4 regions of the Cellulosimicrobium sp. TH-20 genome follow, and region 1 is predicted to be linked to each of the others. Evidence: predicted binding sites of a transcription regulator. Region 1 holds the regulator's gene; each other region holds the start of a gene.
What was found. Region 1 encodes LexA, which represses DNA repair genes until DNA is damaged. Its sites were predicted from a motif close to TCGAACANNTGTTCGA; they were not measured.
Positions count from the first base shown of each region.

Region 2: the regulator LexA is predicted to act here: its motif matches at 5,294-5,309, upstream of B8281_RS11750 (YbaK/EbsC family protein).
Region 3: the regulator LexA is predicted to act here: its motif matches at 2,724-2,739, upstream of ruvA (Holliday junction branch migration protein RuvA).
Region 4: the regulator LexA is predicted to act here: its motif matches at 4,229-4,244, upstream of uvrA (excinuclease ABC subunit UvrA).

Region 1 is NZ_CP020857.1:3,284,605-3,291,922, forward strand. It holds gene serA (phosphoglycerate dehydrogenase) at 1-535, shown strand, start outside; gene B8281_RS14605 (pyridoxamine 5'-phosphate oxidase family protein) at 655-1,074, shown strand; gene B8281_RS14610 (DUF5302 domain-containing protein) at 1,136-1,330, opposite strand; gene B8281_RS14615 (aldo/keto reductase) at 1,541-2,638, shown strand; gene nrdR (transcriptional regulator NrdR) at 2,721-3,251, opposite strand; gene B8281_RS14625 (LysM peptidoglycan-binding domain-containing protein) at 3,621-3,995, opposite strand; gene lexA (transcriptional repressor LexA) at 4,332-5,066, shown strand; gene B8281_RS14635 (L-lactate dehydrogenase) at 5,180-6,187, opposite strand; gene B8281_RS14640 (ATP-dependent DNA helicase) at 6,217-7,318, opposite strand, start outside.
Region 2 is NZ_CP020857.1:2,663,831-2,671,148, reverse strand. It holds gene B8281_RS11765 (error-prone DNA polymerase) at 1-2,425, opposite strand, end outside; gene B8281_RS11760 (DNA polymerase Y family protein) at 2,418-4,133, opposite strand; gene B8281_RS11755 (hypothetical protein) at 4,130-5,212, opposite strand; gene B8281_RS11750 (YbaK/EbsC family protein) at 5,593-6,174, shown strand; gene helR (RNA polymerase recycling motor ATPase HelR) at 6,247-7,318, opposite strand, start outside.
Region 3 is NZ_CP020857.1:3,071,096-3,078,413, reverse strand. It holds gene B8281_RS13640 (hypothetical protein) at 1-347, opposite strand, end outside; gene pdxT (pyridoxal 5'-phosphate synthase glutaminase subunit PdxT) at 431-1,093, shown strand; gene B8281_RS13630 (YebC/PmpR family DNA-binding transcriptional regulator) at 1,100-1,861, shown strand; gene ruvC (crossover junction endodeoxyribonuclease RuvC) at 2,062-2,631, shown strand; gene ruvA (Holliday junction branch migration protein RuvA) at 2,829-3,464, shown strand; gene ruvB (Holliday junction branch migration DNA helicase RuvB) at 3,467-4,543, shown strand; gene yajC (preprotein translocase subunit YajC) at 4,732-5,190, shown strand; gene secD (protein translocase subunit SecD) at 5,272-7,269, shown strand; gene secF (protein translocase subunit SecF) at 7,269-7,318, shown strand, end outside.
Region 4 is NZ_CP020857.1:2,834,121-2,841,438, forward strand. It holds gene uvrB (excinuclease ABC subunit UvrB) at 1-554, shown strand, start outside; gene B8281_RS12510 (TerC family protein) at 832-1,830, shown strand; gene B8281_RS12515 (TerC family protein) at 1,837-2,970, shown strand; gene B8281_RS12520 (YciI family protein) at 2,984-3,283, opposite strand; gene B8281_RS12525 (MBL fold metallo-hydrolase) at 3,391-4,098, opposite strand; gene uvrA (excinuclease ABC subunit UvrA) at 4,274-7,270, shown strand.

The sequences.
Region 1 (7,318 bases):
CTCGATCTTCCTCAACCTGTCGCGCGGCTTCGTGGTGGACTACGGCGCGCTGCGCGAGGCGATCGTCGAGGGCCGCGTGGCCGGCGCCGCGGTCGACGTCTTCCCGCACGAGCCCAAGCGCAAGGGCGACGCGTTCGACTCCGAGCTGCGCGGCCTGCCGAACGTCATCCTCACGCCGCACATCGGCGGCTCGACGGAGGAGGCCCAGGAGGCGATCGGGCAGTTCGTGTCCGCCAAGCTGCGCGACTACCTCACCACCGGCTCCACGACGCTCAGCGTCAACGTGCCGAACCTCGCGCTCGAGCAGACGACGGGCATCACGCGCATCACGCACCTGCACCGCAACACCCCCGGTGTCCTCGCCGCCGTCAACGCGACCCTGGCCGAGCACGGGACGAACATCGAGGGCCAGCTCCTCGCCACCCGCGGCGAGATCGGCTACGTCGTCACCGACGTCGGCTCGCGCGTGGAGCCCGCCGTCATCGAGGCGCTGGCCGCGATGGAGCAGACGATCGCCCTGCGCGTCCTCGACTGACGCGGCCCAGCACCCCGGGACCCTTCGCCGCGCGCGGCCCGTCCGCACGCGGCGAAGGTCCTCGGCGGCCGTGACCTTCGCCGCTGAGCGCCTCTCGCGCGCCGGTGCCACGATGAGGCATGACCGGATACACGCACGACGCGCCGCAGATCCTCGACGCCGACGCGTCGTGGGACCTCGTGGAGGGGACCCACGTCGCACGCCTCGCCGTGAGCGTGCGGGGCGAGCCGGACATCTACCCCGTGACCGTGCGGGCGCACGAGCGCACGCTCGCGTTCCGCACGGTCCCCGGCACGAAGCTCGCGACGCTCGCCATCAACGAGCGGGTCGCCCTGGAGTGGGACCACGTCGACGACGACGGGGCGTGGAGCGTCGTCGCGCGCGGCACCGCCCACCGTCTGCGCACCGAGCACGAGGTGGATCCCGTCCGGGAGGGTGCGGACCCGCTCGTCCCCACCGTCGACGTCCCGACCGAGGAGTGGGTCGTGGTCGAGGCCCACGAGCTCACCGGACGACGCTTCGCGCGCGCGGAGCCCTAGTCCAGCGGGCGCACGACGTCCGGCCGCCCCGCAGGGGACGACCGGACGTCGGGGGTGCTGCTCAGCCGGACTTGCGGCGGAAGGTGCGCTGGACCGGTCCGACGGTCTCCGAGCCGTGCACGGAGCCCGTGTTCGACTCGCCGTCCGCCGTGCGGTGGCGCGCGGCGTTCTTCCGGTCGAGCGCCTCCCGGAACTTCGCCTTGGCCTCCTCGGTCGGTGCGGTCTCTGCAGCGGGTCGCTGCTGGTCGGACGCCATGGCGGTCTCCTCGTCGACGGGGAACTCGGTGGGGGCACTGCGGTCGGCCCGACGCTGCGGGCACCCCGCCAGCCTCCCTCACCGGGCGGCCCGACGCCACCTCATTTGTCCGCTCGGACCGGCCGTCCCGGCCTTGCGGGCGCCGGCGCTGGGGACCGCGCCGCGAGCGCCGACGACCGCGCGGCGAACGCCGTCGGGTAGCGTCGGGACGTGTCGCCCGACCCCACGCCGCAGGCCTCCCCCGCTCCTCCCCACACCACAGGCGGTCCCGCGCCGGCGCGTGCCGCGCTCCCGCACCGTGCGCTCGGCCGGAGCGGCCTGCGCCTGCCGGAGGTCGCGCTCGGGCTCTGGCAGAACTTCGGCGTCGCCGACCCCTTCTCGACGCAGCGCGAGATCGTGCTGCGCGCCGTCGACCGTGGCGTGACGCACCTCGACCTCGCGAACAACTACGGGCCGCCCGGCGGCGCCGCGGAGGAGTCGCTGGGCCGGCTGCTCGCGCGCGAGCTCCGGCCCGTGCGCGACGAGCTCGTCGTGACCACCAAGGCGGGCTACCGCATGGGCCCCGGCCCCTACGGCGAGGGCGGGTCCCGGAAGTACCTGCTCTCGTCCCTCGACGCGTCGCTGCGCCGGCTCGGGCTCGACCACGTCGACATCTTCTACTCGCACCGCTACGACCCCTCCACCCCGCTCGAGGAGACCATCGGTGCGCTGGCGACGGCGGTCCGGTCGGGGCGCGCCCGCTACGCCGGCATCTCGTCGTACTCGGCGCGGCGGACGCGCGAGGCCCTGCGGGTCGCGGCCGACGCCGGGGTCGAGCTCGTCGTCACCCAGGTCTCCTACTCCATGCTCAACCGGTGGATCGAGGCGCCCGACCCGCACGACGAGGCGGGGGCCACCGTGCTCGACGTCGCGGGCGACGAAGGGCTCGGCGTCGTCGCGTTCTCCCCGCTCGCCCAGGGCATGCTCACGGACCGCTACCTCCACGGGGTCCCGGACGGGTCGCGCGCAGCGCGCGGCGGGCCCCTGCGCCCGGCGTTCCTCTCGGAGGAGAACATCGACCGCGTGCGCCACCTGGACGAGCTCGCACGCGCCCACGGACGGACGCTCGCGTCCACGGCGATCCGCTGGGCGCTGCGCGACCAGCGCGTCACGTCGGTCCTGCTCGGCGCGAGCTCGACGCGCCAGCTCGACGACAACCTCGCGGCCCTCGACGCCCCCGACCTCTCCCCGGAGGAGATCGCGGCCGTCGACGCCCTCCCCGTGGACACGGGCATCAACATCTGGGCGTCGCGGTCCAGCGACCTGTAGCGCCGCGGCCGCGCGCAGCCGTGTCCGGCTGTGCGGACCGAACCTCGGACCGAGCGCGAGGCGCGGGACCGTCGCGTGACTGTCAGGGCTGGGGTGCAGCCTCGCGGTCGGTCGCGACGTCGTCGGTGGCCTCGGCCGCCGCACGGCCCGCCGCCGCCTCGCGCTCCTCCCGGTCGACGCGCAGCGACGTGATGGCGCTCTCGAAGTCCTCGAGCGAGTCGAACGCCTGGTAGACGCTCGCGAAGCGCAGGTAGGCGACCTCGTCGAGCTCACGCAGCGGCCCGAGGATCGCGAGACCGATCTCGTAGGCGTCGAGCTCGGCGCTCCCGCTCGCGCGGATGGTCTCCTCGACGCGCTGCGCGAGGACGGCGAGGTCGTCCTCGTTCACCGGGCGCCCCTGGCAGGCCTTGCGGACGCCGTTGACGATCTTCTCGCGCGAGAAGGGCTCGGTCACGCCGGACCGCTTGACCACGGACAGGCTGGCGGTCTCGATCGTGGTGAAGCGGCGGTTGCACTCCGGGCACTGGCGTCGCCGGCGGATGGAGGCACCGTCGTCGGACGTGCGCGAGTCGACGACGCGGGAGTCCGCGTGACGGCAGAACGGGCAGTGCATGGCGGGCTCCTCCGCGGGTCGCGCCGACAGGTCGGCGCGACGAACGTATGTCGTCGCGGGCGCGCGGTGCAACATGCCGACGACGCGCCCAGCCGCGGACAGCAGAACGGGGGCGGTCGAAGTCGACCGCCCCCGTCGGGACGCCCCCGTCCCCATCTCGCGCGCGACTCGCCTCGCGCGCGGCGACGTGCACAGGAGTCACGGTGGTCCGCACACTCCTCGCCTCGTCCGCCCAGCCCCCCAGCCGGCGTGTGAGGTGACACTAACTTAGGCGGACCTAAGGCGCCGGCGCAACCCTCGGCCGCAACCTGTCGCGCGTCGGCGCCGTGTGCTGCGTCACAGGACCTGGACCGCCGCCCGCGCGTCGCGTCACCGCTCGGCGACCGGGAGCAGGATGGTCTGGCCGGCCTGCACGCCGGACGAGGACAGGCCGTTCAGCTCCACGAGCCCGCTGACCACCTCACGGAGGTCTTCCCCCGGGGTCGCGACGCCCTGGGCGAGCTCCCACAGCGTCTCCCCCGCGCTCACGACGTGGACGCGGACCTCGACCGGCTCCCCGGGCCCGCTCGCGACGGCCAGCCCGACCCGCGCCGCGAGGACGAGCACGACGGCCACGAGGAGCACGAGGACCGCACGGCCGCGTCGCGTGAGCCGCAGCGGAGCCTCCGGGCGGGCGCCTCGCTCCGCTGCGCCGCCCCGCCCGAGCGCGGACGGCGCTGCCGTCGCCATCGCCACCGTGTCCATGTCCCCTCCGTCCCGGCCCGCGAGCCCGATCGCCTTCCCCGGTCGATCGGACCCGCGCGCCCGTCTCATCTCCACGCCGACCCGTTGCGGTCGAACACCTGTACGTAGAACATCTGTACGAAGGTCTATCACGAACGGCCGACAGAGTCGAGACATGCTCGAACAGGTGTTTGATTCGTGTCGCATCCTCCCCTAGCCTGGGGTCAGGTCGGTTCGCCGGACATGTCCGCTCGGACCCGGAGGGGCGACCGAGGTCCCGGGGCACACGCCCCGGGGAGGGGAGGCCGCAGGCCCGGCTGGCGCCGGCGGCACGCGACGGACGAGGGCGGAGCGACCATGGCGGGACGAGGCACGGACAGGGCACGGGGGCTCGCCGAGGTGCGCGAGCTGCCGGACGGGTCGGCAGGGGGTGACGGGCTCACCCCGCGCCAGCGGCTCGTGCTCGAGACCATCCGCGCGTGCGTCGAGCAGCGCGGCTACCCGCCGAGCATGCGCGAGATCGGCGAGGCCGTCGGGCTCACGAGCCCGTCCTCCGTCAAGCACCAGCTCACCACGCTCGAGCGCAAGGGGTTCCTGCGGCGCGACCCGAACCGTCCGCGCGCCATCGAGGTGGTCCAGCCCGACGACGCCCGCCGCGCCACCCCGCTCGCGCCGGCCGGGACGGCCCCCGAGCCCGCGTACGACGAGGCCCACCCCGCGCCGTCGTACGTCCCCGTCGTCGGCCGCATCGCCGCCGGTGGCCCCATCCTCGCGGAGCAGGTCGTGGAGGACGTCTTCCCGCTGCCGCGCCAGCTCGTGGGCGAGGGAGAGCTCTTCCTCCTGCGCGTCCAGGGCGACTCAATGATCGACGCCGCGATCTGCGACGGCGACTGGGTCGTCGTGCGGCGCCAGCCGGTCGCGGAGAACGGCGAGATCGTGGCCGCCATGATCGACGGCGAGGCCACCGTGAAGAGCCTGCGGCGCGCCGACGGCCACGTGTGGCTCATGCCGCACAACGCCGCGTACGACCCGATCCCCGGCGACGACGCCCAGGTGCTGGGGCGCGTCGTCTCCGTCCTGCGCAGCCTCTGAACGGTCCCCGAGCGGCTCCGGGCGCCCCTCCGGGCAGGCTCGGGACACGACGAGAGCCGGGCGGTCCCTCGACCGTCCGGCTCTCGTCGTGCCGGGCCCGACGGGCCCGTGGCTCAGAGCCCGAAGCGTCGCGCGACCGCGCGCAGCGACTCCGCGGACGAGCGCAGGCCTGCGAGCTCGTCGTCCGCCAGCGGGACCTCGACGCGCTCCGTCGCGCCCCGGCGGTCGACGAGCGTCGGGAGCGACAGGCAGACGTCCTCGAGCCCGTAGATGCCGTCGAGGAGCGTCGACACGGGCAGCACCCGGTGCTCGTCGGCGAGCACCGCCTCGATGATCCGGGTGCCCGCGAGCCCGACCGCGTAGTTGGTCGCACCCTTGCCCTCGATGATCCGGTAGGCCGACTGCACGACCTCGCGCGCGATCTCGTCGCGCACGTCGCCCGTGAGCGGTCCCCGACCGCCGATGCCCTGCCACTCGAGCAGCGGCGCGCCGCCGATCGTCGCGGAGCTCCAGAGCGGGATCTCGCTGTCGCCGTGCTCCCCCGCGATGTACGCGTGCACGTTCTGCACCGCGACGCCGCAGTGCTGCGCCACGAGGAACCGCAGCCGCGAGGAGTCGAGCACGGTGCCGCTGCCGAAGAGCTGCGTCGGGGGCAGCCCCGAGAACTTGAGCGCCGCGTACGTGACGATGTCGACGGGGTTGGTCACCATGACGTAGACGGCGTCCGGGGCCACCTCCACGAGGCCCGGCAGGATAGTCCGCATGAGCCCGATCGTGCCCTCGGCGAGGTCGAGGCGCGTCTGACCCGGCTTCTGCTTGGCGCCGGCCGTGACCACGACGACGTCGGCCCCCGCGCACACCGCGACGTCGTCGGACCCCTCGACGCGCGCCATGGGCATGAACTGGATGCCGTGCTGGAGGTCGAGGACCTCGGCCTCGACCTTCGCGCGGTTGACGTCGAGGAGCGCCACCGTGCGCGCCGCGCCCCGCATGAGCGCGGCGTAGGCGAGCGTCGAGCCGACGGCACCGGCGCCGACGATCGCGAGCTTCGTCGTCCGCGCTCCCCCTCCCGGACCGCCCGCGGTCGCGTCGCCGGTGCCCTGCGGTGACGTGCTCGTCATGTCGCCTCCGTGAAGTCGCTGGAAAGGGCTCAGCCTAGGGCCGCGAGGCGGCGGAGCGCAGCGGTGGCCACGTCGCGGTCGGTCGTCTGCCAGAACCCCGGCATGGACCGCGTGAGGAACGACCCGTAGCGCGCCGTCACGAGCCGCGGGTCCAGGACCGCGACGACCCCGCGGTCGGCCGTGGACCGCACGAGCCGCCCGGCACCCTGGGCGAGCAGGAGGGCCGCGTGCGTTGCGGAGACCTGCATGAACCCGTTGCCGCCCGCGGCCTCGACGGCGCGAGCCCGCGCCGACCTCACCGGGTCGTCCGGGCGCGGGAACGGGATGCGGTCGATGAGCACGAGCTGGCACGACGGCCCGGGCACGTCCACGCCCTGCCACAGCGACAGCGTGCCGAACAGGCACGTCGCCGGGTCCTCGGCGAACTCCCGCACGAGCGTCGGCAGCTGGTCGTCGCCCTGGCACAGGACCGGCACGTCCAGCCGCTCGCGCATCGCCTCCGCAGCGGCCACCGCGGCGCGCCGCGAGGAGAACAGGCCGAGGGTCCGACCACCGGCGGCCTCGACGAGCGCCGCGATCTCGTCGAGCTGGTGCTCGGTCGACGCCTCGCGGCCGGGCGTCGGCAGGCGCTTCGCGACGTAGAGGATGCCCTGGCGTGGGTAGTCGAACGGGCTCCCGACGTCGAGCCCGCGCCAGCGCGGCGCGTCGCCGTCGCCCGCGTCCGCGGCTCCGCCCGTCGCCGCGGGGCCGAGCCCGAAGGTGCGCGCGACGGCGTCAAAGCTCCCGCCGAGCGCGAGCGTCGCAGACGTGAAGACGCCGGTGCGCTCCGCCAGCAGGTGGGTGCGGATGAGGCCCGCCACACCGAGCGGGGCGGCGTGCAGGCGGCTCGCGCCGTCGCCGAAGCGGTCGCCGGACCAGCCGCCCTCCCCGGGCCGCGAGCACCACAGCACGTCGTGGCCCGTGGGGTCGGCCGCCATGCGCTCGGCGACCTCGAAGAGCTGCAGCATCGTCGACTGCGCCATCTTCAGGCCCGTGTCCGGCTGGGCCGGCTTGGTCACGCCGGTCTCGGGCTTGAGCGTGGAGAGCACCTCGCGCGCGGCGTCCCGCACCGCCGCGACGGCGGAGCGCGCG
Region 2 (7,318 bases), 620 kb from region 1:
GCAGCTCCTCCATGCGCTCGACCGACCGCTTGGACCCCATCGCGCGCCGGAGCTGGTCGGACTCCTTCGGGGAGAAGCCCGCGACGTCGATCGCCATCTGCATGAGCTGCTCCTGGAACAGCGGCACGCCCTTCGTCTTGCCGAGCGACTTCTCCAGCAGCGGGTGCAGGAACGTCACCTCCTCCCGGCCCCGCGCCCGGTTGATGTACGGGTGCACGGAGCCGCCCTGGATGGGACCCGGGCGGATGAGCGCGACCTCGATGACGATGTCGTAGAACGTCCGGGGTCGCAGGCGCGGGAGCGTCGCCATCTGCGCGCGCGACTCGACCTGGAACACGCCGACGGTGTCGGCCGCGCACAGCAGGTCGTACACCGCCGGATCGTCCTCGGGCAGCGTGTGCAGCGCGAGGCGCGGGCCGCCCTCGTGCCGTTCCACGAGGTCGAACCCGATGCGCAGCGCCGTGAGCATCCCGAGGCCGAGGAGGTCGAACTTCACGAGCCCCGCGTCCGCGCAGTCCTCCTTGTCCCACTGCAGGACGGTGCGGCCCTCCATGCGCGCCCACTCGACGGGGCACACCTCGATGACGGGGCGGTCGCACATGACCATCCCGCCCGAGTGGATGCCCAGGTGCCGCGGGAGGCGCAGCATCCGGTCGGCGAGGTCGAGCACCGCGTCCGGGATCTCGCCCTCCTGCGCGGCCGACGGCGGCCGGTGCGCGGGCACGACGTCGTGCGTGTCGTCCGCGCGCAGGACGTCGCCCTCGTCCACGGCGAGCGGGTCGACGACGCGCGCGCCCCGGCCGGTGAGGTCGGGCGACCAGTCCCGGCTCCCCCACAGGCGCGACGTCGCGGCGTCCTTCCGGGCGGTGCGCGTCGTGACCCGCGGCGCGGCCGGGCCGGTGGGCCCCGGGGTCTTCGCCGCGATCGCCCGCTCCTTCGCCGCCCGGTCGGCCGCGGGCGACGACGGGTCGGGACCGCGCAGCGACCCCCACCGCTCGATCGACTTGCTCCACGCGTCGGCCTGCCCGACGTCGTACCCCAGCGCCCGGGCCGCGTCGCGCACCGCCGACTTCGGCCGGTAGGAGATGACGTTCGCGACCTGCGCGGCGTGCGTGCGCCCGAACGTCTCGTAGACGTGCTGGATGACCTCCTCGCGCCGTGCCGACTCGATGTCGATGTCGATGTCCGGCGGGCCGTCGCGCTCAGGAGCGAGGAAGCGCTCGAACAGCAGGCCGTGCTTCACCGCGTCGACGGCCGTGATGCCGAGCGCGTAGCAGACCGCGGAGTTCGCGGCCGAGCCGCGCCCCTGGGCGAGGATCCCGTTCCTGCGGCAGAACTCGACGAGGTCGTAGACCACGAGGAAGTACCCCGGGAAGTGCAGGTCCTCGATGACGCGCAGCTCGTGGTCGATCTGCGCCCACGCGCCCGTGATCTTCTCCTGGCCGCGCGGCCCGTACCGGTCCTCGCCGCCGCGCCGCACGAGCTCGCGCAGCCAGGTCGCCTCGGTGTGCCCGTCCGGCACCGGGTAGGGCGGCAGGTCGGGTGCGACGAGGTGCAGGTCGAACGCGCACTCGTCCCCCAGCGCCGCCGCGGTCGCGACGGCCTGCGGGTGCCGAGGGTGGCGCGCGAGCATCTCCGCCGCGGAGCGCAGGTGGGTCGTCGGGGCACCGGGCAGCCAGCCGTCGAGGTCGTCGAGCGACGAGCGCGCGCGCACGGCCGCGAGCGCCCCCGCGAGGTCGGCGTCGCGCGGGTGGGCGTAGTGCGCGGCGGTCGTCGCGACGAGCGGCAGCCGGGCGTCGGCGGCGAGGTCGGCGAGCGCCGCGTGCAGGTCGGCGTCGCGCGGGTCGTCGGTCGTGGTGATCTCGACGGCCACGTTGTCGGCGCCGAAGAGGGCGACGAGACGGTCGAGCTCGCGGCGGGCCGCGGCGCGCCCGGACGTGACGAGCGCGCGCCGCACCGCGCCCTTGCGGCACCCGGTGAGCACGAGCCACTGCCCGGCGGCCTCCGCCGCGAGCTGCTCGAGGCGGTAGTCGGCGGCGCCCTTGGTGCCCGTCGCGAGGTGCGCGGTCGCGATCGCGCGCGACAGGTTGCGGTAGCCCTGCGTGCCGCGCGCGAGCACGAGCAGGTGGGTCGAGCGCGGGTCAGGGACGCCGGTGGGCGGGTCGAGCACGGGCGCGCCGGTCGCGGTCGGCGCGGGCAGGTGCAGCTCGGACCCGAAGACGGTGGGGAGACCGACCTTGCGCGCGGCCTCGGCGAAGCGCACGACGCCGTACAGGCCGTCGTGGTCGGTGACGGCGAGCGCCGACAGCCCGAGCCGCGCGCCCTCGGCGGCGAGCTCCTCGGGGTGGGACGCGCCGTCGAGGAAGCTGAACGCCGAGTGCGCGTGGAGCTCGGCGTAGCGCGGGCCGGTGGTCCGGTCAGTCATACAGCCCCTCCACGGTCCACCGCCCGCGCGCGCTCGCGAGGAGCAGGCCGCGGCCGTCGTCGAGCAGGACCTGCACGTGCACGCGGCGCCGGGGCGCGGGCGTCCACCAGCGCTCGGCGAGCGGCCACGGCCCGGCCCAGTCCACGACGGCGCGCGCGGACCCGGGCCCGGGCAGCGCCGTCTCGTCCCGGGGCGCCGCCGCACGGCGCGGGCCCTCCTCCGGCGCGGGGGCCGGCCACCGCACGGTCGCGGGCTCGCCGCTCATCGCGAGGCGCGCGTCGACGACGACGGGCCGCCCGGCGTCGTCGAGCACGACGACGTCCTGCGGCTCGACGGGCACGAGCGCGGGGGCGGGGCTCGGCAGCGCGCCGGGCCACGGCAGGGCCGGGTCGCGCGGGCGCACGACGTCCTCCCCGAACGGCACGAGGTGCACGCGGTCGGTCGCGTCGCGGCCGCCCTGGACCTGGACGCGCAGGACGGCGTCGCCCCCGAGGATGCCCTGCACGCGCCCGAGCGCGCGGTGGGCCCGCGCGTCCTCGCCGCTCGACGCGCCCCACAGGCGCGGCTGCTCCGCCCCCGCGGGCACGACCTCCTCGGCCGTGAGGGACAGGCGGGCCAGCGGCGCGACGCCCGGGACGACGTCGGCCCCGCCGGGCGAGCCGCCCCGCTCTCCTCCGCGACCGGCCCGGGCCGCGCGCCCGGCGCGGACGGACGTGGTGGTGAGCCAGCCCTCGAGCTGCCACCGGACCTTGTCCGTGAGGCGCGCCGGGCTCATCGCGCCCGGCCCGTCGAGCCGCCAGGTGCGCTCGAGGTCGTCGCCCTCGACGGTCCGCGCCGTGATGCGCAGGCGCCCGGCGACGAGCGAGCGCGCGACGAGCTGGTCGTGCAGGTCCTCGGAGAGCCGGCGCGCGGCGAAGGTCGCGACGTCGACGCGCTCGGCGGGCGGGTCGAGCTCGGCGCTCACCGCGACGTCGGGCTCGACGCGGCGCCGCGCGGGCGGGCGCAGGTCCTCGCCGCGCGCGAGCCGGTGCGCCCACGCGCCGAGGTCGCCGAAGCGCCCCTCGACGGTCGCGGGCGGCAGGGCCGCGAGCGCCCCGAGGGTGCGCACGCCGAGCCGGCCCAGGAGGTCCACGAGCTCGTCGACCGCGACGGCGGCGTCCGGACGGGCGGTGACGTGCACGAGGTCGCGCGCGGGCCGCGGCGCGAGGAACGCGGCGGAGCGGCCGGGCGGGACGACGGCGGCGTCCCGCGCGGCGAGCACGGCGGCGAGGATGCCGTCGGCGACGCCCACCTGGCTCTCGTGGCCGGTGCGCTCGGCGACGCGCGCGACGAGCGCCTCCGCGAGCGCGGCGTCGGACCCGTGGTACCGGCTCGCACCGGCGGCGGGCAGGAGCAGCAGGCCGGGCCGGGTGATCTCCAGCCCCGCGACGACGGTCTCGGCCGCGAGCGCGACGGGCTCGAACTCGCGGGCGTCGCGCGCGTCGTCGACGTCGAGCAGCTCGAGCTCGGGGCAGCACTCGCGGGCCCGACGGCGGCGCATGCCCCGGCGCACGCCGTGGGCGCGCGCGGTCGCGGAGACGGCGACGACGCGGCGGCCGTCGTGCGTCGCGGCGGGGACGTGCGCGGGGACGTCGCGCACCGCCATCGCCGCGAGCACCGGCCAGTCCGGCACCCACAGGGCCGCCGTGCGGGTCGGGCTCGTGGTCATCCGACGAGCCGGAGCCGGGAAGGCCGGTCGGGGTCGTCGGCCCGGGCGGTCTCGTGGGCGGTCTCGGCGGTCCCGGCCGCGACGGCGCCGGTCCCGGCCGCGGGCCGGGGGCCGCGGGCGTCCTCGGCGAGGAACGCGGGCCAGTCCTCGTGGCCGAGCGGGAGCTCGACCTCGAGCCGCGCGGGGCGCGCGGCTCCCCCGCGGCCCGCGCGCTCGACGACGAGGGTGCGACGGCGCAGCCAGCCCGCGCCGCGGTCCGCCCCGGACCAGCCGCCGCCCGTCACGGTGAGCGCGACGTGCGCGCCCGGCCACGTCCCCGCGGCGACGAGCAGCGCCCCGCGCTCGCGCGCCCGCGCGGCCAGGCGCCGTCGGTCGGGGTCGGTGAGGGCGGCGTCGGGCCCGACGACCACGACGTCCAGGCCGTCGACGAGCGCCGAGATCGCGAGCGCCGCGTCCGGGCCGGGGCGCGGGACGAGCACGACGCGGTCGAGGTCGGCGCCGGCGTCGGCGGCCGCGAGCAGCCCGACGGCGGGGAACCCGACGGCGGCGGTCCACGCCCCGGCCCGCGACGGCCGCGCGACGAGCGCGAGCAGGAGGCTCGTCGAGCCGCGCACCGCCAGCACGGTGCCGCGCTGCAGCGCGCCGATCGGGAGGAGCGGCGCGAGCGCGTCGTGCACCGGCCACACCCGCTCGTCCGTGCCCGCGTCCCGGCTCGCGCCCGAGGTCCGGACGTGGCGGGTGCGGGCGCGCGCCGGAGGGTCGGACGGCGCGGGGACGGGCCGCACGACCGGCGAGGCGGCGGCGTCCGCGAGCGGGGCGACCTCGGCGAGGAGTGCGGTGCCGGCGCGCGGGACGGTGTCGGCACGCGGGGCGGTCTCGGTGCGTGGGACGACGGTCGGTGCCGCCGGGGCGGTGAGCGGTTCCGGGGCCGCGGGGGCGACGACGGGACGGTGTCGGCGGACGCCCGTACGCTCCTCCGCACGGCGCAGGACGGCACGGGCGCGCTCGGCCTTGTCGACGGCCGCAGCCGTCGGGCCTGGTGCCCCCGCCCGTTCGGCGGGGTCGGCGAGAAGGGTCATCTCGCCTCCCGGGATGCTGCTCGGACGGGACGCGCACCGCGCGTCGACTGCTGCGGGCGGTGTGCTGCACCCGCTGGGCGTTCGAACACACGTTCGAACACTTCCAGTGAACGACCGCCGCTCCGAGGTGTCAACTCCGCAGGTCGGAGGCGCCTGCTTCGTCCGAGATGCCCACCCCAACCTTCGACCCCCACTGGAGACTTGCCCGAAACCCTCGACCTCTACCTGACCCTCCTCCCCCGCCGACCATGCGGCTGTCGCCCGTCCGGCGGGCGGCACGGGCTGCGCCCGCATGCTCGGCGGGCTCGAGGGGCTCCGGGGGTGTGTTCGGCATCCGGCCTCTCCCGCGCGGCGGCCCGCCGGGGTGGCAGGCTGACGCCATGGACGCCCGCACGACCCTGCCCACGCTCGGCTCGCTCACCTGGGAGCCGGCGCTCGACCACCTCGACCTCGTCGCCCCCGTGACCGCCGACGCGCTGCGCCGGTGGGCCGACGTCGACCCGGACGTCGCGACGCTCGTCGCCGTGACGGAGATCGACCCCGACCTCGCGGACACCGCGACGCTCAACGCCGCGTTCGACCTGCCCGTCGAGGCGTCGGCGAACTGCGTCGTCGTGGGCGGCGCACGGGCGGGCGACGAGCGCGTCGCCGCCGCCGTCGTGCGGGCCCACACGCGCGCCGACGTCAACACACGCGTCCGCAAGCTGCTCGACGTGCGCAAGGCGTCGTTCCTGCCGACCGACCGCGCGACGGCCGAGTCCGGGATGGAGTACGGCGGCATCACGCCTGTCGGGCTGCCCGAGGGGTGGCGCGTGCTCGTCGACTCCCGCGTCGTGACGGACGGCGCGCTCGCGCTGATCGGCAGCGGCGTGCGGCGCTCGAAGCTGCTGCTCCCCGGCGACCTGCTGGGCCGCCTGCCCGGTGTCGAGGTCGTCGAGGACCTGGCCGTCCCGGTCGCCTGACCCGTCCCACCCTGCCGCGCACGACCTGAGGCACCCCGGGCACCCCGCCGGCCCTCAGGTCGTGCGCGGTGGTCAGCCTTCGAGGACGACGAGCCGCTGCGTCGCGCGCGTCATCGCGACGTAGCGGTCGACCGCGCCCTCGACGCCGTCGCCGAACGCCTGCGGTTCGACGAGCACCACGAGGTCGAACTCGAGGCCCTTCGCCGTCTCGGGCGTGAGCCACCGCACCCGCGCGGACCCCTCGCCCTCGCCACCGGCGCCACCGACCCTGCCGCCCGACTCCTCGCCGGACGGCCCGAACGACCCGGACGGCCCGGACGGCTCGGTGGCACCGATGACGCACGCCGTGCCGTCCGCGTGCTCGGCGAGCCACGCGCCGAGGACCGCGTCGAGGTCCGCGACCGCCCCGTGGGCCACGGGCACGCCCGTGCTGCGCACCGACGTCGGGACGTTCGCGCCCGGGATCGCGGCCCGGACGACGGGCTCCGCCTCGGCCATGATCTCCCGCGGCGTGCGGTAGTTGACGCTCAGCGACGCCTCCTCGACGCGGGCGAAGCCCACGCGCGCGAGCCGCTCGCGCCAGCCCTCGGGGAAGCCGTGGCGGGCCTGGGCGCGGTCCCCGACGACCGTGACGCTGCGCGACGGGCAGCGGCTGAGGACCATCTGCCACTCGGCGTCGGTGAGCTCCTGCGCCTCGTCGACGACGACGTGCGCGAAAGGCCCCGCGAGGCGGTCCGGCGTCGCGACGACGAGCGCGCCGTCGTCCACCAGCGCGTCGCGCAGGTCCTCGCCGCGGAGCATCTGCATGACCCCGAGCTCGCTGTCGTCGGTCGCCACGAGGTGGTCGACGACGTCGTCCATGCGCGCGCGCTCCGCCGCCACGGCGGCCTCGTTGCGGCGGCGTCGGCGTGACGCCTCCGGGTCGCCGAGCCGACGGCGCGCGGCGTCGAGCAGGGGCAGGTCCGCCGTCGTCCACGCGTGCGCGTCCGGGCGCTGGAGCGCACGCACCTGCTCGGGCGTGAGCGACGGCGCGCACAGCCGCAGGTAGGCGGGCACGGACCACAGGTCGGCCACGAGGTCCGTCGGCTCCACGAGGGGCCACGCGCGGTCGAACGCGGCACCGAGCCCGCGGTGGGCGCGCAGG
Region 3 (7,318 bases), 210 kb from region 1:
TCGACGTCGAAGCCCGCGCCGTCCGAGGACCCCGCGCTCCCCACCGCCCAGATGCTGTACGGCTGGCCGCCCGTGACCTCGAGCTCCGCCTCGCCCGGCACGTCGCCCGACGCGAGCGCCGCCGACCCGGGCCGACCCGCGCCGTCGATCACGCCGGTCGGCAGCGCCCGGACGAACGTCGTGACGCCGAGGACCCCCGCCACGAGCGCGAGCACGAGCACGACGGCGCCGACCACGATCATCGTCGTGGCGCCGCGCGTGCTGCGCGGGGGCCACGGCGCCGCCCCGGGGTACGGCGCCGGACCGGGCGCGGGGTAGGGCTGGCCGGGGGCGGGCGGGTACGTCACGACGGCGAGGCTAGCAACCGTGGGCGCGGCCGGAGGCCCACCGCGGGACAAGCGGCGGAGCCGCCGACGTATCATTCCCCTTCGTGACGATCACGATCGGTGTCCTCGCCCTCCAGGGCGACGTGCGCGAGCACCGCGCCGCGCTCGAGGCCGCGGGCGCCCGCACGGTCGGCGTCCGCCGCCCCGAGGAGCTCGCCGCGGTCGACGGGCTCGTGCTCCCTGGTGGCGAGTCGACGACCATCGACAAGCTCCTGCGCATCTTCGAGCTCGACGAGCCGCTGCGCGCGCGCATCGCCGAGGGCCTGCCCGTCTACGGCTCGTGCGCCGGCATGATCCTGCTCGCCGACCGCATCCTGGGCGGCACCGCCGACCAGCGCACCATCGGCGGGCTCGACGTGACGGTCCGGCGCAACGCGTTCGGCCGGCAGGTCGACTCGTTCGAGACCGACCTCGCGTTCGCGGGTCTGGCGCCGGCGGACGACGGGCGCGACGGCGCACCGAGACCGGGCCAGGACGAGGACGCGGTGCACGCCGTGTTCATCCGGGCGCCCTGGGTCGAGGAGGCCGGGCCCGGGGTCGAGGTGCTCGCACGGATCCCCGAGCACGGCGCACCCGGCATCCCGGCGGCTGCCGCCGGTAGGATCGTCGCAGTCCAGCAGGGATCGCTGCTCGCCACCTCGTTCCACCCGGAGATCTCCGGGGACGCGCGCGTGCACGAGCTGTTCGTCAGAATCGCGAAGGGGTAGGAACGCATGTCAGGGCACTCCAAGTGGGCCACGACCAAGCACAAGAAGGCGGCCATCGACGCCAAGCGCGGCAAGCTCTTCGCGAAGCTCATCAAGAACATCGAGGTCGCGGCGCGCACGGGCGGCGGTGACCCCGCGGGCAACCCGACGCTGTTCGACGCCATCCAGAAGGCGAAGAAGTCGTCGGTCCCCAACGACAACATCGACCGCGCCGTCAAGCGCGGCTCGGGCACCGGCGCCGACGCCGTCGACTACCAGACGATCATGTACGAGGGCTACGGCCCCAACGGCATCGCCGTCCTGGTCGAGTGCCTCACCGACAACAAGAACCGCGCGGCCTCCGAGGTCCGCCTCGCGTTCAGCCGCAACGGCGGCAACCTCGCCGACCCGGGCTCCGTGTCCTACCTCTTCGCGCGCAAGGGCCTCGTCGTCGTGCCGAAGGCGGAGGGCGTGACCGAGGACGACGTCATGCTCGCCGCGCTCGAGGCGGGGGCCGAGGAGGTCACCGACTCCGGCGACGTCATCGAGGTGCTGTCCGAGGCGAGCGACCTCGTCGCCGTGCGCACCGCGATCCAGGAGGCGGGGATCGAGTACGACTCCGCCGACTCGATCTGGCACCCGTCCATGGAGGTCGAGGTCGACGCCGAGGGCGCGCGCAAGATCCTGCGCCTCATCGACGCGCTCGAGGACAGCGACGACGTGCAGAACGTCTACGCCAACTTCGACGCGTCGGACGAGGTCATGGCGGAGCTCGAGAACGACGACTGATCCGGCGGAGCTCGCGTCCTGACGGTCGGGTCGCGGCGCGGCCGGAAGGTCGGCGCGCGGTCTACCATCCGCGGCGCTCGCGCCGCTCCCGCCAGGCCCGCCACGACCGCGCACCGACCTCCCGGCCCCACCGCTGGCTGGTCCGTCGCCGGACCGCGTGGCACGGCCGCTCCGTGCCGTTCACGTGAAAGGGTCGAGGCGTGCGCGTTCTCGGAGTGGATCCTGGGCTGACCCGGTGCGGTGTCGGGGTGGTGGACTCCGCGCGAGGGCGGCGGGCCGAGCTCGTCGCGGTCGGGGTGATCCGGACGGACCCGGAGCTGAGCGTGGACCTGCGGCTGCTGCGGATCGCGGAGCGGCTGGACGCGTGGTTCGACGAGCACGTGCCCGACGTCGTGGCGGTCGAGCGCGTGTTCGCGCAGCACAACGTCGGGACGGTCATGGGCACCGCGCAGGCCGCGGGCATCGCGATGGTCGGGGCGGCGAAGCGGGGCGTCCCCGTCGCGCTGCACACGCCGTCGGAGGTCAAGGCCGCGGTCACGGGGAGCGGACGCGCCGGCAAGGAGCAGGTCCAGCGCATGGTCGCGGGGATCCTCGGCCTCGCGGAGCCGCCAAAGCCCGCGGACGCGGCCGACGCGCTCGCGCTCGCGATCTGCCACCTCTGGCGCCCCGCGGGCGCCCTCCAGGGCGGCGAGCGGCACGAGCTCACCGCCGCGCAGCGCGCCTGGGCGGCCGCCGAGCACGCGGCGAAGGGACGGCGCGCGCCGCGCTAGCGGCGCCGGTTCCGCCGGTCGTGCCGGTGGGGGTGCCGGCGGTCCGTGTCGGTCGGTCGGCGGGTGGGCGGCCCTTGCTAGAGTGACCGCGGTCGTACGGGTGTTCGACGCGCCCCTCGGCGCGCGGCCCGACGGCGGTCCTCGGGCCGGCGGACCATCGGACCAGGCCGGGGCTGCCGGCCGGGAGAGGAGCCTGCGTGATCGCGTCCCTGAGCGGTGTCGTGGCGAGCGTCCAGCTCGACCGCGCCGTGCTCGAGGTCGGGGGAGTGGGCTACCTCGTCCACGCCACGCCCGCCACGCTCGCCGGCCTGCGCGTCGGGGAGACGGCGCGCCTCGCGACAAGCCTCGTCGTGCGCGAGGACTCGTTCACGCTCTACGGCTTCGCCGACGACGACGAGCGCGCCGTCTTCGAGACCGTCCAGACCGTGAGCGGCGTCGGTCCGCGCCTCGCTCTCGCGATGCTCGCCGTGCACACGCCCGACGGCCTGCGCCGTGCGGTCGCGGGCGCCGACATCGCCGCGCTCGTGCGCGTCCCGGGCATCGGCAACAAGGGCGCGCAGCGGATCGCGCTCGAGCTCGGCGACAAGCTCGGCCCGCCCACGGGTGCCGACGCTCCCGAGGCGGGATCGACTGCGTCGGCGTCGGCGCCGCGTCCGGAGGACCGACGCGACCAGGTGGTCGAGGCCCTCGTCGGGCTCGGCTGGAACCTCAAGGCCGCGGACGACGCGGTGTCCACCGTGCTCGCCGAGGCGGGCGTCGACGTCGTCGAGGCACCCGACGTGGCGGGCGCGCTGCGTGCCGCGCTGCGGGTGCTCGGCGGGCCGAGGAGCTGACGATGGCGACCTTCGACCAGGTGGGACTCGACGACCTCGGCGGGGACGGCACGTTCTCGTCCGAGCGCATCGTCGCGGCGGGCGCGGACGACCTCGAGCGCGCGGCCGAGGCCGCGCTCCGGCCACGACGGCTGGAGGAGTTCGTCGGCCAGGCCGTCGTGCGCGACCAGCTGTCGCTCGTGCTCCAGGCCGCGCTCGCGCGGGGGAGCGCACCCGACCACGTCCTCCTGTCGGGGCCACCCGGGCTCGGCAAGACGACGCTCGCCATGATCATCGCCGCGGAGCTCGGCACGTCGCTGCGCGTGACGTCGGGGCCCGCGATCCAGCACGCCGGCGACCTCGCGGCGGTGCTGTCCTCGCTCGAGGAGGGCGAGGTCCTGTTCATCGACGAGATCCACCGGCTCGCGCGACCGGCCGAGGAGCTCCTCTACATGGCGATGGAGGACTTCCGCGTCGACGTCGTCGTGGGCAAGGGGGCCGGGGCGAGCGCCATCCCGCTCTCGCTGCCGCCGTTCACGGCGGTCGGCGCGACGACGCGCGCCGGGCTCCTGCCCGCGCCGCTGCGCGACCGGTTCGGCTTCACCGGGCACCTGGACTTCTACTCGGGCGACGAGCTCGAGCGCGTGCTGACGCGCTCGGCCGGCCTGCTGGGCGTCGCGCTCGACCCCCAGGCCGCCCGCGAGATCGCGGGGCGCTCGCGCGGGACGCCCCGCATCGCGAACCGCCTGCTGCGGCGCGTGCGCGACTGGGCGCAGGTGCGCGGCGACGGGACCATGGACCTCGCGGCCGCGCGCGCGGCCCTCGAGGTCTACGAGGTGGACCCGATCGGCCTCGACCGGCTCGACCGCGCGGTGCTCACCGCGCTGTGCACCCGCTTCAACGGCGGTCCCGTGGGCTTGACGACGCTCGCGGTGACGGTGGGCGAGGAGGCGGAGACGGTCGAGACCGTGGCCGAGCCGTACCTCGTGCGCGAGGGGCTGATCGGGCGGACGCCGCGGGGCCGCGTCGCGACCCCGGCCGCCTGGGCACACCTCGGGCTCACCCCGCCGCGCGAGGGCGGCACGCTCTTCGACGCCTGAGGCGACGCCGGCGGTCACGGGCTCGCGAGGACGCTCCGTGACGGCGGTCACAGGCGCTCCGCGGGTGGTCCTAGAATGGTCGGACCCGGGCGGGCGGAACTCCGCGGCGAGACGGCTCGTTGGTGAACCGTGCGCGCACGCCTAGACTGCGCGCAGATCCCGCACAGAACAGGACACGAGACTCCGTCATGGATATCAGCTTCATCCTCATCCTCGCCCTCGCGGCGGGTGCGATGTTCCTCATGACCAGCCGCACCCGCAAGCAGCAGCGCGAGGCCCAGAACTTCCGGGCGACCCTCGCCCCCGGGCAGGAGGTGATGACGGGCTCGGGCATGTTCGGCACGGTCGTCGACGTCGACGACGAGGCCGACGTCATCACCATCGAGTCGACGCCGGGCAACCAGTCCCGGTGGCTGCGCGCCGCGATCGCCAAGCTCGTCGAGCCCCCGGTCGAGGAGACCGAGGAGACGACGGCGGACGACGCGTCCGAGGACGCGGCCGAGTACGGCACCGCCGGTGCCGACGCCGGGACCACCACGAAGGGCGACGTCGACGACCTCGTCGTGCCCGACGACCTCTCCGGTCTGACCGACGACCGGTCGGAGAAGGACCGCGGACGCCGGGACGACGGCACCGACATCAAGTGACCCTATGCCGGTCGCTGCCGCGACCGGCCTGACGCGGTGGGCCGCGAGGCCCACCGCACACGCACGAGAAGAGACGGACAGTTGGCCACCAGCAGCACACGAGCGAGGCCCGTACGGACCCTCGTCACCCTGGGAATCCTCATCGTCGTCCTCTTCGGGTCCCTCTTCGCGGGCACGAAGCTCGACCCGAAGACCGAGGACAACCCGGGCGGGGCGAGCCTCACCCCGGGCCTCGCGCTCGATCTCGAGGGTGGCACGCAGATCATCCTGGAGCCCGTCACCACCGACGGCTCGCAGCCGACGGCCGAGGACATCAACCAGGCGATCAACGTCATCCGCCAGCGCATCGACGCGCAGGGTGTCTCCGAGGCCGAGATCACGAGCCAGGGCCGCAACAACATCGTCGTCGGCATCCCGGGGCAGCCGTCCCAGGAGACCATCGACCTCGTCAGCACCTCGGCCCAGATGCGCTTCCGCCCCGTGCTCTCCGTGGGCATGCCGACGGCGACGCCCGCCGACGAGTCCACCGACCCGGCCGCGGGCGACGACGCCGCGGCCGAGGACGCCCCGGACGCGACGGAGTCCGCGGACGCCGCCACCGACGGCGCGACGGACCCGGCGGCCGAGGACGGCACCGACCCGGCGGCCGACGCAGCGACGGACGCCCCGGCGGACGACGCCACGACGGACCCGGCGCCGGAGACGACCCGCCCGGAGAACCCGAGCGACCTCGCGCAGATCACGCCGGAGCTGCAGGCGCAGTTCGACGCGCTCGACTGCACGCTCCCCGAGAACCTCGTGGGCGGCGACAGCGGCCCGACCGACAGCGCGTTCGTCTCGTGCGCCGACGACGGCACGGCCAAGTACATCCTCGGCCCGGTCGAGATCGAGGGCACCGACATCTCGAACGCGAGCTCCGGCCTGCGCGTCGGGCAGAACGGCGTCGTCACCAACGAGTGGGTCGTCAACATCGAGTTCGACTCCGAGGGCACCAAGGCCTTCCGTGACGTCACGACGCGTCTCACGACGCTCCCGTCGCCGCAGAACCAGTTCGCGATGGTCCTCGACGGCCTCGTCATCTCGGCACCCGTCTCGCAGGTCGCGATCCCCGACGGCAAGGCCGAGATCTCGGGCAGCTTCACGCGAGACAGCGCGGCGACGCTCGCGAACCAGCTCAACTTCGGCTCGCTTCCCCTGACGTTCGAGGTGCAGAGCCAGGAGCAGATCTCCGCGACGCTCGGCTCCGAGCAGCTCGAGAAGGGTCTGCTCGCGGGCGCGATCGGCCTGCTGCTGGTCGTCATCTACTCGCTCTTCCAGTACCGCGTGCTCGGCCTGGTCACCGTCGCGTCGCTCGGCATCGCGGCCGTCGTGACGTTCGGCGTGATCTCGGTGCTCTCGTGGACGATCGGGTACCGCCTGTCTCTCGCCGGCGTCGCGGGGCTCATCGTCGCGATCGGTATCACCGCGGACTCGTTCATCGTGTACTTCGAACGCATCCGCGACGAGCTGCGCGACGGCCGGACGCTGAACTCCGCCGTGGAGAAGGGCTGGCAGCGTGCCCGCCGCACGATCCTCGCCTCGGACGCGGTGAACTTCGTCGCCGCGGTGGTCCTGTACTACCTGGCGGTCGGCGGCGTGCGCGGCTTCGCGTTCACGCTGGGCCTGACCACCCTGGTCGACCTGATCGTGGTGTTCCTCTTCACGCACCCGCTCATGCAGCTCCTCGCCCGGACCAAGTTCTTCGCGAACGGCCACCCGGCGTCGGGTCTCGACCCGCGGCGCCTCGGGGTGCGCGGCACGCGGTACGCAGGTCGCGGCCGCGTCGTCGGGGCGACCTCGACGGCACCCGCGGACGGCGGCGACGTCGTCGAGGACGCGCCGGTGCAGGACGCCCCGGCGCGCGAGCGCACGGCGCCCGTCCGGGAGACGGTCGGTGCCGGCGTCGGCCGGTCCGACGGCCCGCGCATGACCATCGCCGAGCGCCGTGCCGCCGAGCGGCGGGCCGCCGCCTCCGCGGACGGCGACGAGGGGTCCCCGGCCGCTGACGCGGCGGGCGACGAGAACGAGGAGAAGCACTGATGGCCAGCGGTTTCGCCCAGTGGGGCAACGACCTGTACACGGGCCGCCG
Region 4 (7,318 bases), 450 kb from region 1:
TGCCCGAGGTCTCGCTCGTCGCGATCCTCGACGCCGACAAGGAGGGCTTCCTGCGCTCGCCCAAGTCGCTCATCCAGACGATCGGGCGCGCGGCCCGCAACGTGTCCGGCCAGGTGCACATGTACGCGGACCGGATCACGCCGGCGATGGCCGCGGCGATCGAGGAGACCGAGCGTCGCCGCGAGAAGCAGATCGCGTACAACACCGAGCACGGCGTCGACCCGACGCCGCTGCGCAAGCGCATCTCCGACGTGACCGACATGCTCGCGCGCGAGGACGTGGACACCGCCGAGCTCCTGGCCGGTGGCTACCGCCAGCCGGGCAAGGGCGCGAAGGGCAAGGCCCCGGTGCCGGGCGGCCCGAAGGAGGGTGCGTCGTCGGGGAACCGGCTCGCGGGCGCGGCGGCGAGCGACCTCGCGGAGCTCATCCAGGAGCTGAGCGACCAGATGCACGCGGCCGCGGGCGAGCTCCAGTTCGAGCTCGCGGCCCGGCTGCGCGACGAGATCTCGGGGCTCAAGAAGGAGCTGCGCCAGATGCACGCCGCGACGGCCTGACCGGTCCTGGGGGACCGGCCGGGCGTCGCCGCGGGCGTGCCCGCGGAACAGTCCACGGTGGCGTGGTGTTGTCACACGAGCAGGAGCGATGGCCTATGCTGGCTCCTCGTTGAAGGGGAGTATTCCTCCGCGGTGATGTCGTCATCACGGTCGGCGCAGTCGTCGGCCCGGTGTCACCGGTCCCGCAACCACCAGCCCGCGTCTCGGACGCGCGCGCATGGCGGTGCGTGGCGGAAGAGACCTTCGGTACTCAGTGCTACGTACCGGAGGTTTCTGCATGGACGTCCCCGTCTGGGCCTGGCTCGTCACCATCGGCGTGATCCTCGCGATGCTCGCCGTCGACTACGTCGGCCACGTGCGCACGCCGCACGCCCCGAGCCTGCGCGAGGCCAGCTGGTGGTCCGCGGGCTACGTCGCCGTCGCGGTGCTGTTCGGCGGCATCGTCTGGGCCGTCTGGGGGTCGACGTACGGCGGCGAGTACTTCGCCGGCTACATCACCGAGAAGAGCCTGTCGGTCGACAACCTCTTCGTCTTCGTGCTCATCATGACGAGCTTCCGCGTCCCGCGGCTGTACCAGCAGAAGGTCCTGCTGATCGGCATCACGATCGCGCTCGTCCTGCGGACGATCTTCATCCTCCTGGGCGCCGCGCTCATCGAGAACTTCAGCTGGATCTTCTACGTCTTCGGCGCGTTCCTGCTGTACACCGCGTGGACGCAGGTGAAGGCGGGCTCCGGTCACGACGAGGAGTTCCACGAGAACGGCGCGCTCAAGCTGACCCGCCGCCTGTTCCCGACGACGGAGACGTACGTCGAGGACAAGATGACGACCAAGATCGACGGGAAGCGCTTCATCACCCCGATGCTCATCGTCATGATCGCGATCGGCAGCGCCGACCTGCTGTTCGCCGTCGACTCGATCCCCGCGATCTTCGGCCTCACGCAGGAGACGTACCTCGTGTTCGCGGCCAACGCGTTCTCGCTGCTCGGCCTGCGCCAGCTCTACTTCCTCATCGACGGCCTGCTGGACCGCCTCGTCTACCTCGCCTACGGCCTCGCCGCGATCCTCGGCTTCATCGGCGTGAAGCTGCTCATCCACGCGCTGCACAAGAACGAGGTGCCGTTCATCAACGGCGGTGAGCACATCACCGTCATCCCGGAGATCCCGACCGCCCTGTCCCTCGGGTTCATCGTCGTCGTGCTCACGATCACCACGGTCGCGAGCCTCGCCAAGGACCGCGCCGACCGTCGACGCGAGGCCGAGATCTCGGAGGGCTGACCACCGATGGTTCACGAACTTCCCGTCTGGTTCGAGTGGGCGTCGCTGTCGGCGCTCGCCGTCCTGCTCCTCGTCGACCTGTTCGTCGTCGGGCGCCGGCCGCACGTCCCGTCCATGCGCGAGAGCGCGCTGTGGGTCGGGTTCTACGTCGCGCTCGCGCTCGTCTTCGGGGCGGTCGTCGGAGCGGTGGGGGGCGCGGCACCGGCCGGGGAGTTCTACGCCGGGTGGCTCACCGAGTACAGCCTCTCGGTGGACAACCTGTTCGTGTTCGTGATCATCATGGCGCGCTTCGCGGTCCCGCGGGAGCAGCAGCAGCGCGTCCTCATGGTCGGGATCATCGTCGCGCTCGTCCTGCGGGGAGCGTTCATCCTGGCGGGCGCGGCGATCATCTCGCAGTTCGTCTGGGTGTTCTACCTGTTCGGCGCGTTCCTCGTGTACACGGCGATCAAGCTCGTGGCGGGCGGCGACGAGCCCGAGGAGTACCACGAGAACCGCGCCGTCCGGGCGCTGCGCCGGGTCCTGCCGCTCGGCACCCGGTACGACGGCGGCCGGCTGCGCACGGTCGAGGACGGCAAGCGGGTCTTCACGCCGCTCGTCGTCGTGTTCCTCGCGATCGGCAGCACCGACCTGCTGTTCGCGTTCGACTCGATCCCGGCCATCTTCGGGCTCACGCAGGACCCGTTCATCGTCTTCACGACGAACGTCTTCGCCCTCATGGGGCTGCGCCAGCTCTACTTCCTGCTGGGCGGTCTGCTCGAGCGGCTGGTCTACCTGCCGATCGGCCTGGCCGTCATCCTCGGGTTCATCGGCGTCAAGCTCATCCTCGAGGCCCTGCACGAGAACACGCTGCCGTTCATCAACGGCGGCGAGCACCTCGAGGCGGTGCCGACGGTCCCCATCTGGCTCTCGCTCGTGGTGATCGTCGGGGCGCTCGCGGTCACGACCGTCGCGAGCCTGCTGCGCACCCGCGCGCTGCACGCACGGAGCGAGCCGGCGGACGGCGAGCAGCCCGGGACCGCGGCGTCGTCCACGGAGGACGTCACGGAGGACGCCACGGAGACCGTGACCGACGAGGCGCCCGCCGCGGGGGGGACCCCGCCGCAGGGCGGCGGGGTCCCCCGTGGGGGTGCCGCGCGCTAGCGCGCGGCCCGGCTCAGACGCGGTCCGCCCAGTCGCCGATCACCGGCGACCACGGGCGGACCGCGCGCTGTGCGACCAGCCCGGCGCGCGCGAAGGGGTCCTCGTCGAGGACCGCGGCGACGGCGTCGGGCGTCTCCCCGTCGAGGACGAGCAGCGCTCCGGCGGGCGCGCCCTCGTGGGCCGGAAGCGGACCGGACGCGAGGAGCGTGCCCCGGGTGTGGAGGGCGGCGAGGAACGCGCGGTGCTCGGGTCGCAGGGCGTCGAGCTCGGCGCTGCGGTCGGCGTAGACGTAGGTGACGGCGTGGATCGGCATGGAGCCAGTGAACCAGGCCGTCCCGACGGCGTGCGGTCCGGTCCGCGCCTCGGCTGCGCCCCGTGCTCCTTGCCGCCCGCTACCGGCCGGCCGCTACCTGACCCGCGCTACCAGCCCCGCTCGCGCCACTCGGCGAGGTGCGGCCGCTCGGCACCGAGCGTCGTGTCGGCGCCGTGACCGGGGTAGACCCACGTGGCGTCGTCGAACCGGTCGAAGACCCGCCCGACGACGTCGGACAGCAGGCTCGCGAACCGCGCCGGGTCGCGGTCGGTGTTCCCGACCCCGCCGGGGAAGAGCGAGTCCCCGGTGAACAGGTGCACCCGGCCAGGCACGGCCTCGGGCTCGGCGACGTCGTCCGGCTCGCGGTAGGCGAGCGCGACGGAGCCCGGCGTGTGCCCGCGCAGCGCCACGACCTCGAGGTCGATCGCGCCCACCCGCAGCACGTCCCCGTGCCGCACGCGGCGGGCGACGGCCACGCCGGACGCCGCGGCGACCGCGTCCGCGTCGGGCTCGCCGGCAGCCGACGACGCGCCCGTCGCGGCGACGACCGGCGCGAGCGCCCGGAGATGGTCGGCGTGCCGGTGCGTCGTGACGACGCCGTCCAGCCGTCCCGACGGCGAGCCCGCCCGCACGAGGTCGAGCACGTCGTCGGGCGCGTCGGCGGCGTCGACGAGGAGCTGGGCACCGGTGCGCCGGCACGTGAGGAGGTAGACGCCGTTCGCGAGCGGCCCGACGGCGAGCTTGCGGATCTCGACCTCGTCGAGGCGTCGCAGGTCGTGCGGGCCGCCCACGGCGACCTGTCCGGTGTACGTCATGCGCCCAGTGTGCCGTCCGCTCGCGGCGGGCAGTGCGCCGCGACCCCGGGCCGCGGTGACCCGGGTCACGGCGGAGAGCCCGGACGTGGGGCGCTCGTGTGCGTTCGTCGGGTGCCGTGCGAAGGTGACGTCGAACACCTGTGCGAGTGTGGGTGGTCGGCCGTACGATGCTGCGGTGAGCAATCGCCTCGTCATCTCCGGTGCCCGCGAGCACAACCTGCGCAACGTCGACCTCGACCTCCCGCGCGACAAGCTCATCGTCTTCACGGGGCTCTCCGGCTCGGGCAAGTCGTCGCTCGCCTTCGACACCATCTTCGCGGAGGGGCAGCGCCGGTACGTCGAGTCGCTGTCCGCGTACGCGCGCCAGTTCCTCGGCCAGATGGACAAGCCGGACGTCGACTTCATCGAGGGCCTGTCGCCCGCGGTCTCGATCGACCAGAAGTCCACGAACCGCAACCCGCGCTCGACCGTCGGCACCATCACCGAGGTCTACGACTACCTGCGCCTGCTGTTCTCGCGCGCCGGGACGCAGCACTGCCCGGTGTGCGGCGAGCGCGTCACCGCGCAGACCCCGCAGCAGATCGTCGACCGCCTCCTCGAGCTCCCCGAGGGCACGCGCTACCAGGTCCTCGCCCCGGTCGTGCGCGGCCGCAAGGGCGAGTACTCCGAGCTCTTCAAGGAGCTCCAGACCAAGGGCTTCGCCCGTGCCCGCGTCGACGGCGAGGTGCGCACCCTCACGGACGTCCCGGCGCTCGAGAAGAAGCTCAAGCACGACATCGAGGTGGTCGTCGACCGCCTCGTCGCGCGCGAGGGCGTCCAGCGCCGGCTCACCGACTCCGTCGAGACGGCCCTCGGGCTCGCGGGCGGGCTCGTCGTCGTCGAGCTCGTCGACGCGGACGCGGACGACCCGGCCCGGGAGCGCCGTTTCTCGGAGAAGCGCGCGTGCCCGAACGACCACGAGCTCGCGCTCGACGAGATCGAGCCGCGCACGTTCTCCTTCAACGCGCCGTACGGCGCGTGCCCGGAGTGCACGGGCATCGGGTTCCGTCTCGAGGTGGACCCGGACCTCGTGGTGCCGGACGACGAGAAGTCTCTGCGCGAGGGCGCGGTCGCGCCGTGGGCGCAGATCTCGTCGGAGTACTTCGAGCGCGTCCTCACGGCGCTCGCGGACGACCTGGGCTTCTCCATGGACACGCCGTGGCGCGCGCTCCCCGAGCGGGCGAAGAAGGCCGTGCTCCACGGCCAGAACCACCAGGTGCACGTGCGGTACAAGAACCGCTGGGGCCGTGAGCGGCAGTACTCGACCGGGTTCGAGGGCGTCATCACCTTCCTCGAGCGCCGGCACACCGAGACCGAGTCGGACTGGTCGAAGGAGAAGTACGAGGCCTTCATGCGCGAGGTCCCGTGCCCCGTGTGCCAGGGGGCCCGGCTCAAGCCGGAGGTGCTCGCGGTCAAGGTCGGCGGCAGGTCCATCTGGGACGTGTGCCGCCTGCCCCTGCGCGAGGCCGCGGCGTTCCTCGGGTCGCTCGAGCTGGGAGCGCGCGAGCGCGCCATCGCGACCGAGGTCCTCAAGGAGATCGACGCGCGCCTCGGGTTCCTGCTCGACGTCGGCCTCGACTACCTCTCGCTCGAGCGACCGGCCGCGACGCTCTCCGGCGGCGAGGCGCAGCGCATCCGGCTCGCGACGCAGATCGGATCGGGCCTGGTCGGCGTGCTCTACGTGCTGGACGAGCCGAGCATCGGCCTGCACCAGCGCGACAACCGCCGGCTCATCGAGACGCTCACGCGCCTGCGCGACCTCGGGAACACGCTCATCGTCGTCGAGCACGACGAGGACACCATCCGCACCGCGGACTGGGTCGTCGACATCGGCCCGGGGGCGGGGGAGCACGGGGGGCGCGTCGTGCACTCGGGCGACTACGCGGGCCTGCTCGAGGCGCCGGAGTCCGTCACGGGCGCGTACCTGTCGGGGCGGCGCAGCATCCCGCTCCCGGCGCAGCGGCGCCCGACGGACCCGGGCCGTCAGATCAAGGTGGTCGGTGCGCGCGAGCACAACCTCACGGGCATCGACGTGAGCTTCCCGCTCGGCACGTTCACCGCGGTGACGGGCGTCTCCGGCTCCGGCAAGTCCACGCTCGTGAACTCGATCCTCTACACCGTGCTCGCCAACGAGCTCAACGGGGCCCGGCAGGTCGCGGGCCGCCACACGCGCGTCACCGGCCTCGAGCACCTCGACAAGGTCGTGCACGTGGACCAGGGCCCGATCGGGCGCACGCCGCGGTCGAACCCCGCGACGTACACCGGCGTGTGGGACCACGTGCGCAAGCTGTTCGCGGAGACGACCGAGGCCAAGGTGCGCGGGTACACGCCGGGCCGGTTCTCGTTCAACGTCAAGGGCGGCCGCTGCGAGGCGTGCTCTGGCGACGGCACGCTGAAGATCGAGATGAACTTCCTCCCGGACGTCTACGTGCCGTGCGAGGTGTGCCACGGCGCGCGCTACAACCGCGAGACGCTCGAGGTGCACTTCAAGGGCAAGACCGTCGCGGACGTGCTCGACATGCCGATCGAGGAGGCGTCCGAGTTCTTCGCGGCCGTGCCCGCGATCTCGCGGCACCTCAAGACGCTCGTCGAGGTCGGCCTGGGCTACGTCCGGCTCGGGCAGCCGGCCCCGACGCTCTCGGGCGGCGAGGCGCAGCGCGTCAAGCTCGCGAGCGAGCTGCAGAAGCGCTCGACGGGCCGCACGATCTACGTGCTCGACGAGCCGACGACGGGCCTGCACTTCGAGGACATCCGCAAGCTGCTCGGCGTGCTCCAGTCGCTGGTCGACAAGGGCAACAGCGTCCTCGTCATCGAGCACAACCTCGACGTCATCAAGAGCGCGGACTGGGTCGTCGACATGGGCCCCGAGGGCGGCTCCGGCGGCGGCAAGGTCGTCGCGCAGGGGACGCCCGAGCAGGTCGCGCGCGTGGAGGCGAGCCACACCGGGCGCTTCCTCGCGGAGATCCTCGAGGGGCACGACCCCGTGCCCGTCGGGCCCGCGCCGTCGGCGTCCTCCGGGGCGTCGGCGCCTGCGGCGAAGGCCGGCAAGTCGACGAAGGGCCGGTCCGCGGCGGCGCGTCGGGCGACCGACGAGAAGCCGAAGACGGGGCGCCGCAAGGCGTCCGCGGCGTAACGACGGTGCGGCGCGGGTGCGGGCTCGAACAGGCCCGTACCTGCGCGG